Regions from separate parts of the Alcaligenes sp. Marseille-Q7550 genome, predicted to be linked through region 1. Evidence: predicted binding sites of a transcription regulator. Region 1 holds the regulator's gene; the other holds the start of a gene.

Region 1 (6,510 bases):
CAACCCGCGCCTGATCCAGCAATCCTGACGCAAGCGGCGGGCTTGTTGAGCAATGCTCATATTGTCTTGAGCCCGCCTCCTTCCGCCCGGCTTTTTACCCGGGTTTGCGTGGTTTCCGGCGTGAAAGCCGCCGGATGCGGCGGATCGGCCCGCATCCGCGCTAAAATGTCGCTTTCTTGTTTGCTTCCACTTAAGCGTTAGGAACCCTCGTGTTTGACCGTTCTGCCACTCTCGACAAAGTCGATCCCGAGCTCTGGGCCGCCATTCAGAAAGAAGACGTGCGCCAGGAGCAGCACATCGAGCTGATCGCCTCTGAGAACTACACCAGCCCAGCCGTGATGCAAGCCCAGGGCACGCAGCTGACGAACAAGTATGCAGAGGGTTACCCCGGCAAGCGCTACTGCGGCGGTTGCGAATACGTGGACGTGGTGGAGCAACTGGCCATCGACCGCCTGAAGGAACTGTTCGGCGCCGAGGCCGCCAACGTGCAGCCCAACTCGGGCTCGCAGGCCAACCAGGGCGTGTACATGGCCGTGCTCAAGCCCGGCGACACGGTGCTTGGCATGAGCCTGGCCGAAGGCGGCCACCTGACGCACGGCTCGCCCGTGAACGCCTCGGGCAAGCTGTACAACTTCGTGTCCTACGGCCTGAACGCCGACGAGGAAATCGACTACGAGCGTCTGGAGCAACTGGCCAAGGAGCACAAGCCCAAGCTGATCGTGGGCGGCGCTTCGGCCTACGCGCTGCGCATCGATTTCGAGCGCATGGCCCGCATCGCCCATGAGAACGGCGCGCTGTTCATGGTGGACATCGCCCACTACGCCGGCCTGGTCGCCGGCGGCGCCTATCCCAACCCCGTGCCGCACGCCGACTTCGTCACCTCCACCACGCACAAGTCCCTGCGCGGTCCGCGCGGCGGCGTCATCATGATGAAGGCCGAGCACGAGAAAGCCATCAACTCCGCCATCTTCCCCGGCATCCAGGGCGGTCCGCTGATGCACGTCATCGCCGGCAAGGCCGTAGCCTTCAAGGAAGCGCTGGCTCCCGAGTTCAAGACTTACGCCGCCCAGGTGGTCAAGAACGCCGATGTCCTGGCCCGCACCCTGGTGGAGCGCGGCCTGCGCATCGTCTCCGGCCGTACCGAAAGCCACGTGATGCTGGTCGACCTGCGCGCCAAGGGCATCACCGGCAAGGTGGCCGAAGAAGCCCTGGGCAAGGCCCACATCACGGTCAACAAGAACGCCATTCCGAACGACCCCGAAAAGCCCTTCGTCACCAGCGGCATCCGCCTGGGAACGCCTGCCATGACTACCCGCGGCTTCACCGAAGCCGAGGCCGAGCAGACGGCTCACCTGATCGCCGACGTGCTGGACAACCCGCATGACGAAGCCGTGCTGGCCGACGTTCGCCGCCGCGTGCACGAGCTGACCTCCAAGCTGCCCGTGTACTCCAAATAATCAGCCCGGAGCGGGCCGCAAGGCCCGCGATCTTGAATGAAGTGTCCGTTCTGTCATCATGTCGATACCCAGGTGATTGATTCCCGCATCACCGAAGAAGGCGACGCCATCCGGCGGCGGCGCAAGTGTTCGGCCTGTGAACGGCGTTTCACCACCTACGAACGCTCGGAGCTGAGCCTGCCCGTGGTGGCCAAGCGCAACGGCACGCGCATGGATTTCGATCCCGCGCGCCTGCGCGCCAGCATGGGCGTGGCGCTGCGCAAGCGTCCCGTACCCATGCAGCAGGTCGATGCCGCCGTGCAGCGCATCGAGGAAAAACTCCAGCTGACCGGCGAACGGGAGGTCTCTTCCGAGACTATCGGCGAGCTGGTCATGGCCGAACTCAAGCAGCTCGACCAGGTCGCCTATGTGCGTTTCGCCTCGGTCTACAAGAGCTTCAAGGACATCCGCGAGTTCGTGCAGGCCATCGACGAAATGAACGAGCCCAGCCGGTCCTGAACCGGATTGCCGCCATGCTGGATCAACACGACTACGACTGGATGCGGCAGGCTCTGGCGCTGGCCCGGCAGTCGCTGTACATCACCGCTCCCAATCCCCGCGTCGCCTGCCTGATCGTGCGCGACGGCCAATTGCTGGCTAGCGGCGCCACGCAGCAGGCGGGCGGTCCGCACGCGGAAGTCATGGCCTTGCGCCAGGCCCGCGAGCGCGGCGTGGACGTGCGCGGCGCGACCTTCTATGTCACCCTGGAGCCGTGCAGTCATCACGGCCGCACGCCGCCTTGCGCCGAGGCGTTGGTCGCGGCCGCTCCGGCGCGGGTGGTCGTGGCCATGCTCGATCCCAATCCGCTGGTGGCGGGCCGGGGGCTGGCCCGCTTGCGGCAGGCCGGCATCGCTGTGGACGGTCCCTTGTGCGTGGAGCAGGCGCTGGAAATCAACGCGGGCTTCTTCGCCCGCATGACCCGCTCCCGGCCCTGGCTGTGGCTGAAGATGGCGGCCTCGCTGGATGGCCGCAGCGCCCTGTCCGACGGCCGGTCCCAATGGATCACCGGGCCGCAGGCGCGCGATGACGGCCATCATTGGCGCGCGCGCAGCTGCGTGGTGCTGACCGGCATAGGGACGGTGCAGGCCGACAATCCGCGCCTGAACGTGCGGGCTGTCGACACGCCGCGCCCGCCCATCAAGGCGGTGCTGGACACGCAGTTGAAGCTGGCTCCGCAGGCCGCCTTGCTCGACGGTTCGGTCTGCTGGGTCTTCAGCCACCGCCGCGATCCGCAGCGCGAGGCGCAACTGGCCGAGCGCAACGCCCAAGTCATCCACATGCCCCTGCGCGACGGCCATGTGGATGTGCACGCCGTGCTGGACTGGATGGCGGGGCAGCAGGTCAATGAAGTGCACGCCGAGGCGGGGGCGACCTTGTCCGGCGCCTTGCTGGACGCCGGCGTGGTGGACCAGCTGCTGATGTACGTGGCGCCCAAGGTCCTGGGCCAGGGCAGGGGCGTGGCCGATATCGCCGCCCTGTCGGGGCTGGACGCCGTGCAACCGTTTGAATTCACCGATCTGCGCCTGCTGGGACAGGATGCCCGCCTGCTGGCCCGCCAGCGCGACCATTGGGCGGCCTTGCTGCAGTCCGTGGGCGGGGCAGACCGTTCCGATTGATCACGCACCGCAAGGTGCGGGGCGAAGACGCCCTTTTTTCTGCAAGAGGCTTATTGTGTTTACAGGTATCGTGGCCGCCGTAGGCCGAATCACCAAAGTCACCCCCCTGCTGCAAGGCCAGGAGGACGCCGGCGTGCGTCTGGAAATCGATGCCCGCGGCCCGCCCCCGGGCGAGGCGCGCCTGGGCGATTCCATCGCCATCCAGGGCGCCTGCATGACGGCCGTCGAACTGGGCGACAATTCCTTCGTGGTCGACGTCTCGCGCGAAAGCCTGAACCGTACGGTGGGGCTGGACCAGCCCGGCGAAGTCAACCTGGAGCACGCGCTGCGCCTGGGCGACTCCCTGGACGGCCACATCGTTTCGGGCCACGTGGACGGCGTGGGCACGGTCAGCCATTTCGAGCCTATCGGAGAATCGTGGGACCTGCGCATCCAGGCGCCGGTGGATATGGCGCGCTATTTCGCCTACAAGGGCTCGGTCACCGTCAACGGCGTGAGCCTGACCGTGAACCAGGTCGAGGACAACGCGCAGGGTTGCGAGATCCGCACCAACCCGATCCCGCATACCGTGCAGGCCACGACCTTGAAGAACCTGCGCGCCGGCAGCCGAGTCAATCTGGAAGTGGACACCATCGCCCGTTACGTGGAGCGCATGTTCAGCCTGCAGCAACGCGGCTGACGCTCGCCGGCACGAAGGCCGCTTTCCGCCCGGGGGCGGCTGTTCATGACGCAGACGCGCCCTGTTATTTGCACCATGTTCTGCTGGAGCTCAAACTTGGGCTTGCAAAGCAGGAGAGAATACTGCTAATATTATGGACTTGGCATCAGATGCTTTAAAAGCAGCGTGCCAAGCCAGAATCAGGACAGGTGGCCGAGTGGTTGAAGGCGCACGCCTGGAAAGCGTGTATACGTGAATAGCGTATCGGGGGTTCGAATCCCCCCTGTCCGCCAAAAAACCCCATATAAAACAAAAAAACCAGGGTTTGATGCCCGTTACTTTAATGACACACTTCTTCCAGCCTGTTTGCACAGATCACGGTACGCTTGCCTAGTGTTGGCTGAATTAAAATCAGGCGTTTCAGAACTTAAAAATCCGGCTTATGGCCGGGTTTTTTTGATTTTCACTTTTTGAATAGGAAGGCTTTGATCAGCTTTACGGTCAAATAGGGAAACTCATGGAAAAAATGTGCTCATCTATGCCGACCTTGGCACCATCAGGCTTGCTGGCGGATCTGCCTGAAATGACATTGCGCCAGACGGAATCGTAGCCGTGGGCAGGCGAAGCGCCTGCAACCGGCGCTGTGCGGTGCTTATTGGGCGTGCAGCTGCTCGCAAAGCCAATCGGCAAAAACCTGCGCCCGAGGGTCCTCGCTGAGGGGCTGCGGAGACAACAGGTAGTAGGCCGAGCCGTCAGCTACGAACCCGTGCGGAGCGATCAATTGACCGCTGCGGATCTCGTCCTGCACCATCAGGCGCGAGACGATGGCAATGCCCTGGCCGGTAAGCGCCGCCTGGATGCAGAGGTAGAAGTGATCCAGTTGCAGTTTCGTTGCGTGTCGCGTAGAGAGGCGGCTTACCCTGGCCCACGTGGCCCACGCCTGCGGCCGTGAGGTGGTATGGATCAGGACCTGGCCTCGTTCGCCGAACGCATGCGGATAGCTTGGATGGCATACGGGACCGATCATTTCATCGCATAGCCTGAGGCCGCACACCGAGCCGGCCCAGTGGAAATCGTCTCGCCGTATGGCCAGGTCTATCCCCATCTTGAGGAAGTTCACCGGTCCGCCCGCTGTCATGAGGTGGATCGTGATCGTGGGATGCTGGGCATGAAATTGCCCAAGCCGCGGGATCAGCCATTTCATCGCGATCGTGGGTTCGCAGGAGACGACCAGGGCGTGCTTGCGCTGCGTCTGCTGCAACTGGTGGACGACGTCCTCCAGCCGCTCGAACATCGGCGTCGTGACGTGCTTGAGCTGGTGGCCGGCGGGCGTCAAGAACACTGCGCGATTGCGCCTTTCGAAGAGTTGCACGCCCAATGACGCTTCCAAGGCCCGGATCTGCCGGCTCACCGCTCCATGGGTGACGTGCAGGGCGTCGGCTGCCTGTACGAAGCTGCCGGTCTGCGCTGCAACATCGAAATAGCGGAATGCGGTGAGGTTTGGAATAGACATCGTGGATGAAAACTCACGGAAAAGTGATAGCAAACATCGTTTTTAAATCAGCACGCCAACAATGATAATGGCATGGCGCGAAGCTTGCGTGCCGCTGAGAGAAACGTTGATTTCCCGAGCTTTCGAGCCGGCCATGCAACGCGGTCAAGAAAGAATCCGGAGCACAGGAGCAAGCCGGCCTTGCGAATTATTTGCACGATGTGCGTGCACATATCGCGGGACCTGATTGCATGTTCTTGACTCGACCCATGCACGGCGTCACGCCCATCATGCCGGAAGACGGGGATATGCCCGGTTATCGCGATGTGCTGATGATCACCTTCCGCAAGACATAGTTTCAACCCGTCTGGACGAGAGAATGCACGAACTCATTGCCGTTGCCACCATCACTATCCTGGCCGTGATCAGTCCGGGGCCCGACTTTGCCATGGTCACCCGCAACGGTTATTTATTCGGCCGCAAGATCGGCCTCATTTCCGCCTTGGGCATCGCAGCCGGGGTTCAGGTGCATGTGTTCTATACAGTGCTGGGGATTGCGGTGCTGATCACTCGATCACCCAGCCTGTTCCTGGCCATGAAAGTGGCCGGAGCCGCGTACTTGATGTACTTGGGCTACCAGTCCTTCACGAATCGCACCCTCATCAAGACCGACTCGGCGCCAGGCCATCTGCCCACCAACCGGCAGGCATTCGGCATGGGGTTCTTCACCAATGCGCTCAATCCCAAGACCATGTTGTTCGTGGTGGCCACATTCACGCAGGTCGTGGAGCCGGGAGCGCCGTTCTGGCTGAATTTCTCCTATGGTTTTTTCATGTCGTTTGCGCATTGGGCATGGTTCAGCATTGTGGCCATCGTGTTTTCCGAGAAACGCCTGCGCGCCGCCATGCTGGCCAAGCAAAGGGCAGTGGATGTACTTATTGGCGCGGCGCTGTTCGGGCTCGGCGGCTCGCTGCTTTTCGCAAATTCAACCGTCTGACAGGAATTGTCCGCAAGTCATGGAGAGGTGGATCGATTTTCAAACGCTCCGGCCCTTGCAGGCGCGCTGGCAAGTTCGATCTGGTCGCCCTGCATTTGCCATGAGCCTTGCGTATACGTGAGCGCTGCGCCGTAGCCCATGCCAAACTTGAAACGAGGGTCATCGGTCAACTGCAGTTCGCTGTTGACTCCGCCGTCGACATCTTCCATGTAGTAATGACCTACGACGGCGGCGGGTTCTATGTTTGATTT
Region 2 (6,510 bases), on a different contig from region 1:
GGCCAAGGCGCGCGCCGTCCTTCGCGCCGCCGAACAGGTGCAATTCGGCCTGGACGAACCCATCTAAATTCCTGATTGCGACCTCTTTCCGCCGGAGTACTTCCCATGCTGTTCATGCTCGACAATTACGATTCCTTCACCTACAACCTGGTCCAATACTTTGGAGAACTGGGCCAGGAGGTCGTGGTGCGGCGCAACGACCAGGTCACCCTCGAGGAGATCGAAGCCCTGGCCCCCACCCATCTGTGCGTCTCGCCGGGGCCCAAGTCCCCGGCCGACGCGGGCCTGTCCGTGGCGCTGATCCAGCACTTCGCCGGCAAGCTGCCCATCTTCGGCGTATGCCTGGGCCACCAGGCCATCGGCCACGCCTTTGGCGGGCGCATCGTGCGGGCGCAGGAAATCATGCACGGCAAGGTCTCGCCCATCACCCACCAGGGCACCGACCTGTTCAAGGGGCTGCCTTCGCCCTTCAACGTGACGCGCTACCATTCCCTGGCCATCGAGCGCGACAGCCTGCCCGACTGCCTGGCGATCACCGCGCAGACCGAGGACGGCGAGATCATGGGCGTGCGCCACCGCGAACTGCCCGTCTACGGCGTGCAGTTCCACCCCGAATCCGTACTGAGCGAACACGGCCATGCCCTGCTGAAGAACTTCCTGGAAATCTGATCACATGAACACCATCACCCCCACCGAAGCGCTGGTGCGCTGCATCGAGCACCGCGAGATCTTCCACGACGAGATGCTGCACCTGATGCGCATGCTCATGCGCGGCGAAATGTCTCCCCAGATCGCCGCCGCCCTGCTGATGGGCCTGCGGGTCAAGAAGGAAAGCGTGGGCGAGATCACCGCCGCCGCCCAGGTCATGCGCGAGTTCGCCACCCCCGTCATCACCCCCGACCCCAGCGAGCTGCTGGACATGTGCGGCACCGGCGGCGACGGCTCGAACACGTTCAACATCTCGACCGCGGCCATGTTCGTGGCCGCCGCCGCCGGCGTGAAAGTGGCCAAGCACGGCAATCGCAGCGCCTCTTCCTCGTCGGGCAGCGCGGACGTACTCGAAGCGCTGGGCGCCAACCTGGTGTTCTCGCCCGAGCAGGTCGCCGCCAGCATCGAGGAAACCAATATCGGCTTCATGTTTGCCCCCGCCCACCACGGCGCCATGAAGAACATCGCCGCCGTGCGCAAGGAACTGGGCGTGCGCACCATCTTCAACATCCTGGGCCCGCTCACCAACCCGGCCAGCGCGGGCCACCAGCTCATGGGCGTGCTCCACCCCGACCTGGTGGGCATCCAGCTGCGCGTGATGCAGCGCCTGGGCGCCCAGCACGTGCTCATCGTGCACGGCAAGGACGGCATGGACGAGGCTTCGCTGGGCGCCGCGACCCTGGTGGGCGAGCTCAAGGACGGCCAGGTGCGCGAGTACGAGATCCACCCCGAGGACTTCGGCATGGCCATGACTTCCAATCGCAGCATACGCGTGAGCAGCCGCGAAGAATCGGCCGCCCTCATCATGGAAGCCCTCAATAACCAGGAGGGGACGGCTCGTGATATTGTTGGCCTCAATGCCGGGTTGGCCATTTATGCGGCCAACCGCACGGACTCCATCGAAGCCGGCCTGAAGCTGGCCTTCGAAACCATCGCCAATGGCGCAGCCCGAGAAAAACTCGAACAATTCTGCTCCTATACAAGGAAGTTAAACGCATGAACGACATTCTGGCCAAGATCCTCGACACCAAGAAAGCAGAAGTCGCCACCGCCCGCCAACTGCGCAGCGAATCGGACGTGCTGCGCGAAGCGAAGAACCGGAACGACCTGCGCGGCTTTGCCAGCGCCATCGAAGACAAGATCGCCCAGGGCAAGCCCGCCATCATCGCCGAGGTCAAGAAAGCCTCGCCGTCCAAGGGCGTGATCCGCAGCGACTTCAACCCCACCGAGATCGCCTCCAGCTACGCCGCGCATGGCGCCGCCTGCCTGTCCGTGCTGACGGACGTGCAGTATTTCCAGGGCGCCTACGACCACCTGCGCCAGGCGCGCGCCGCCTGCGCCCTGCCGGTGCTGCGCAAGGATTTCATCATCGATCCCTACCAGATCATCCACGCCCGCGCGCTGGGCGCGGACTGCATCCTGCTGATCGTGGCCGCGCTCAGCCCCCAGCAGCTCAAGGAATACGAAGCCGTGGCCCAGGAGCTGGGCATGGATGTGCTGGTGGAAGTGCACGATCGCGCGGAGCTGGACACGGCGCTGGACATGCAGACCACCCTGCTGGGCATCAACAACCGCAACCTGCGCACCTTCGAGACCAGCACCCGCAACACCCTGGACCTGCTGCCCTTCATCCCCGCCGGCAAGCGCGTGGTGACCGAAAGCGGCATCCACACGGTCGAGGACGTCGCCCTGATGCGCGAACACGACGTGCAGGCTTTCCTGGTGGGCGAAGCCTTCATGCGCGAGCCCGATCCCGGCGTGGCCCTGCAGAACCTGTTCTTCGGCCAGCCCGCATGAAGCGGGCGGGCTGCCCCCTGTGCGCGCTCGAACCCGGCCAGGTGCTGTGGTCGGGCGCCGGGCTGCACGTGCTGGAAGTCGCCGACAGCCCCTTTCCGGGCTACACGCGCGTCATCTGGCAGGATCACGTCGCCGAAATGACGGACCTGCCCGGACCGCAGCGCGAACTTTTGATGGAAGCGGTGTACCTGGTGGAGACCGTCCTGCGCGAACATCTGCAGCCGGCCAAGATCAACCTGGCCCAGTTCGGCAACCAGGTGCCGCACCTGCACTGGCACCTGATCCCCCGCTGGACGGATGATCCGCTCTTTCCCGATTCGGCCTGGTCGCCCGCCCCGCAGCGCACGCCGGAACAGGCCCAGGCCTGGAGCCGGCGCCGGGACGCGCTGCTGGCGCAATTGCCCGCCTGCCATCGTCACCTGCAACAGGTGCTGCAAACGCGTCTCGCAGCCGGCTGAGGCTCTGGCCTCAGGCCGCGTACTTCGCCGCCAGCATTGTTCAAGCAATAACTATTTGGCCGGCAGGGTGGCTGGCGAAGAAGCCTGTATCAAGGTGCTACAGTGAATTCGGATTTCGCCCGGAATCCGCGTTCTACTGACGAGGTGCCTTCATGCCCCTGCACCACAGCTGGACCGCGCCCGTCGACGCGACGGCCGACCCTCTGGTCCATTACGATGCGCAGCGCCGCCGCTGCCCCGTCGCCCGCGACGACGCCCTGCAGTATGCCGTGTTCCGGCACGCCGACGCCCTGCGCCTGCTGCTGGACCACGACACCTTCAGCAACCAGGCCTCCCGCCATCGTTCCGTCCCCAACAGCATGGATCCGCCCGAGCATGGCGCCTACCGCCGCCTGATCGAGCCCTACTTCAGCGCCGGGCGCCTGGCGCAATTCCTGCCCGCCTGTCGCCGCATCAGCGCGCAGTGCATCGCCGCGCTGCCGCAGGACGGCGTGGCGGACCTCATGAGCGCGCTGGCTCACCCTTTCGCGCTGCGCATGCAATGCGCCTTCATGGGCTGGCCCGACAGCCTGCACGAACCATTGCGGCAATGGGTGCGGCGCAAGAACGAGGCCACCCGCTCGGGCGACCCGCAAGCCACGGCCCAGGTCGCCCAGGATTTCGAGGAACTGCTGGCCCGCGTACTGGCGGACTTTCGCCGCGCCGATCCGCCCGGCCAGGACGCCACCTCGCGCCTGCTGCGCGAAACCATAAACGGCACGCCGCTGCAGAAACCGAGATCACCAGCATCCTGCGCAACTGGACCGTGGGCGAACTGGGCACCATCGCCGCCAGCGTGGGCATCATCGCCCACTACCTTGCCGCGCATCCGGATCTGCAGGAACACCTGCGCCGCCACCCCGGGGACGTGCGCCGCGCCAATGACGAAATCCTGCGCATTCGCACGCCCCTGGTGGCCAACCGCCGCAAGACTACTCGCGAGGTGGATGTCTCCGGCACGCGGGTGCCTGCCGGCGCGCGCCTGACCTTGCTGTGGGCCAGCGCCAACCGGGACGAAGCCGTGTTCGGCGATCCGGACGAGTTCCGGCTGGACCGCGATCCGGCCCTGAACCTGCTGTACGGCGCCGGGATCCACGCCTGCCCGGGCGCGGGGCTCGCACGCATGGAACTGGAAAGCATCATCCAGGCCCTGCTGGCGGCCACGGACTCCTTCCTGCCCGAGCCAGGCCACCGCCCGCGCTACGCCACCTATCCTGAAGGCGGGTTCGAGACGGTCCCGCTGCGGCTGCAGCGCACGCCGTCCCCTTGAGCCGGCACAGGCCTGAGGCCCCGACGGCGGGCGATGCCGGCCAAGCCGCCTCGTCCGCCGCTTGGAATTAACCTGGATCAAGCCTGGAGCAAAAAAACCGGGAAGCGACTTGAAAGCACTACATATAGTGCCTAGCATCTATCCATGCACTATATATAGGATTCATCATGAACGACAGGTCCGCCCCCGACACCCTGGCCAGGCCCGTGCCGCAGATCGACATCATCCGTTCCGTCACCGAATACCTGGACCGCCAGGACTGGCGGGTCAACGCCAACGCCAACCAGGGCTACTCGCTGGGCGGCCTGATCCTGAACACCTCGGGCAAGATGATCGCCAACTACTGGCTCAGCTACGTCTACCCCGAGACCATAGGCCAGGCCCACCGCCAGGCGGACCTGCACATCCACGACCTGGACATGCTCTCGGGCTACTGCGCCGGCTGGTCGCTGCGCATGCTGCTCACCGAAGGCCTGAACGGCGTGCCCGGCAAGATCGAGTCCGCGCCTCCCCGCCACATGTCCAGCGCCGTGGGCCAGATCGTGAATTTCCTGGGCACCTTGCAGAACGAATGGGCCGGCGCCCAGGCCTTCAGCTCTTTCGACACCTATATGGCGCCCTTCGTGCGCAAGGATGCCATGGACTACGCCCAGGTGCTGCAATGCATGCAGGAGCTGATCTACAACCTGAACGTGCCGTCCCGCTGGGGCACGCAGACGCCCTTCACCAATCTGACCTTCGACTGGACCTGCCCCGAAGATCTGCGCGCGCAGGCGCCGGTCATCGGCGGCGAGGAAATGCCCTTCTGCTACGGCGAGCTGCAGCGCGAGATGGACATGATCAACCGCGCCTACATCGAGGTCATGACCCAGGGCGATGCACGCGGGCGCGCCTTCACCTTTCCCATCCCCACCTACAACATCACGGCGGATTTCGACTGGCACAGCCCCAACGCGCAGCGCCTGTTCGAGATGACCGCCAAGTACGGCCTGCCCTACTTCCAGAACTTCATCAATTCCGAGCTCAAGCCCAACATGATCCGCTCCATGTGCTGCCGCCTGCAACTGGATCTGCGCGAACTGCTCAAACGCGGCAACGGCCTGTTCGGCTCGGCCGAGCAGACCGGCTCGCCGGGCGTGGTCACCATCAATTGCGCGCGCCTGGGCTATCTGCATCGCGGCGACGCCGAGGGCCTCTTCGCCCGCCTGGACCAGTTGCTCGAGCTGGGCCGCGACAGCCTGGAGATCAAGCGCCGCGTCATCCAGGAGCACATGGACCAGGGCCTGTTCCCCTACACCCGGCGCTACCTGGGCACCTTGCGCAACCACTTCTCCACCCTGGGCGTGAACGGCATCAACGAAATGATCCGCAACTTCACCGGCGACGAGCACGACCTGACCACGCCCTGGGGGCACGCCTTCGCCGTGCGCCTGCTGGATCACGTACGCGCCCGCATGATCCAGTTCCAGGAAAGCACCGGCCATATGTACAACCTGGAAGCCACGCCCGCCGAAGGCACCACCTATCGCTTTGCCAAGGAAGACCGGGCCCGCTGGCCGGACATCCTGCAGGCCGGCACGCCGGACATGCCCTATTACACCAACTCCTCGCAGTTGCCGGTGGGCTTCACCGACGACCCCTTCGAGGCGCTGGAACGCCAGGACGAACTGCAGCGCAAATACACGGGCGGCACCGTGCTGCACCTGTACATGACCGAACCGCTGTCCACCGCCGACGCCTGCCGCACCCTGGTGCAAAGGGCGCTGAGCCGCTTCTCCCTGCCCTACATCACGGTCACTCCCACCTTCTCCATCTGCCCCAAGCATGGCTACCTGCCCGGCAAGCACGAGTTCTGCCCGCATTGCGATGCGGACATCCTGGCGCGCAAGCAGGCCGCCTGCCGGCACGAACCATGAGCGCCATCGCGCCCGCCCATCCTCACGCTGCCGGCCATTGCCTTGCCATGCAGAATGAAGGCGCCAAGCGGCACACCGACTTTCCATTCTTCCGTGGCCCGGCCCGGATTCTCACCAGGAGCTTTCCATGACAGACACCACGTTCACAGACACCACGTTCACCCTCGATGACGCCGAACGCCAGCCTTGCGAAATCTGGACGCGGGTCATGGGCTACCACCGCCCCATGTCCTCGTTCAACATCGGCAAGCAAGGCGAATTCCATGAGCGGCGCTACTTCACCGAACAGCGCGCCGGCCTGAACCCCGAACCGCGCACGGCA

What was found. Region 1 encodes NrdR, which represses ribonucleotide reductase genes. Its sites were predicted from a motif close to CACNANATNTNGTG; they were not measured.
Region 2: a site for NrdR is predicted at 4,389-4,402, ahead of ACWPWO_RS01590 (ribonucleoside triphosphate reductase). Genes of this name have one in related genera too.

What each region holds. Positions count from the first base shown of each region.
Region 1 covers NZ_CBCOPU010000002.1:835,752-842,261, reverse strand. The annotation lists gene ACWPWO_RS13380 (YbhB/YbcL family Raf kinase inhibitor-like protein) at 1-28, shown strand, start outside; gene glyA (serine hydroxymethyltransferase) at 210-1,457, shown strand; gene nrdR (transcriptional regulator NrdR) at 1,494-1,955, shown strand; gene ribD (bifunctional diaminohydroxyphosphoribosylaminopyrimidine deaminase/5-amino-6-(5-phosphoribosylamino)uracil reductase RibD) at 1,970-3,112, shown strand; gene ACWPWO_RS13360 (riboflavin synthase) at 3,168-3,791, shown strand; tRNA gene ACWPWO_RS13355 (tRNA-Ser) at 3,974-4,063, shown strand; gene ACWPWO_RS13350 (LysR substrate-binding domain-containing protein) at 4,423-5,283, opposite strand; gene ACWPWO_RS13345 (LysE family translocator) at 5,642-6,259, shown strand; gene ACWPWO_RS13340 (hypothetical protein) at 6,277-6,510, opposite strand, start outside.
Region 2 covers NZ_CBCOPU010000001.1:336,033-342,542, reverse strand. The annotation lists gene trpE (anthranilate synthase component I) at 1-67, shown strand, start outside; gene ACWPWO_RS01620 (anthranilate synthase component II) at 106-669, shown strand; gene trpD (anthranilate phosphoribosyltransferase) at 674-1,708, shown strand; gene trpC (indole-3-glycerol phosphate synthase TrpC) at 1,705-2,505, shown strand; gene ACWPWO_RS01605 (HIT family protein) at 2,502-2,963, shown strand; gene ACWPWO_RS01600 (hypothetical protein) at 3,116-3,988, shown strand; gene ACWPWO_RS01595 (cytochrome P450) at 3,871-4,272, shown strand; gene ACWPWO_RS01590 (ribonucleoside triphosphate reductase) at 4,440-6,188, shown strand; gene nrdD (anaerobic ribonucleoside-triphosphate reductase) at 6,316-6,510, shown strand, end outside; gene ACWPWO_RS01580 (anaerobic ribonucleoside-triphosphate reductase activating protein) at 6,510-6,510, shown strand, end outside.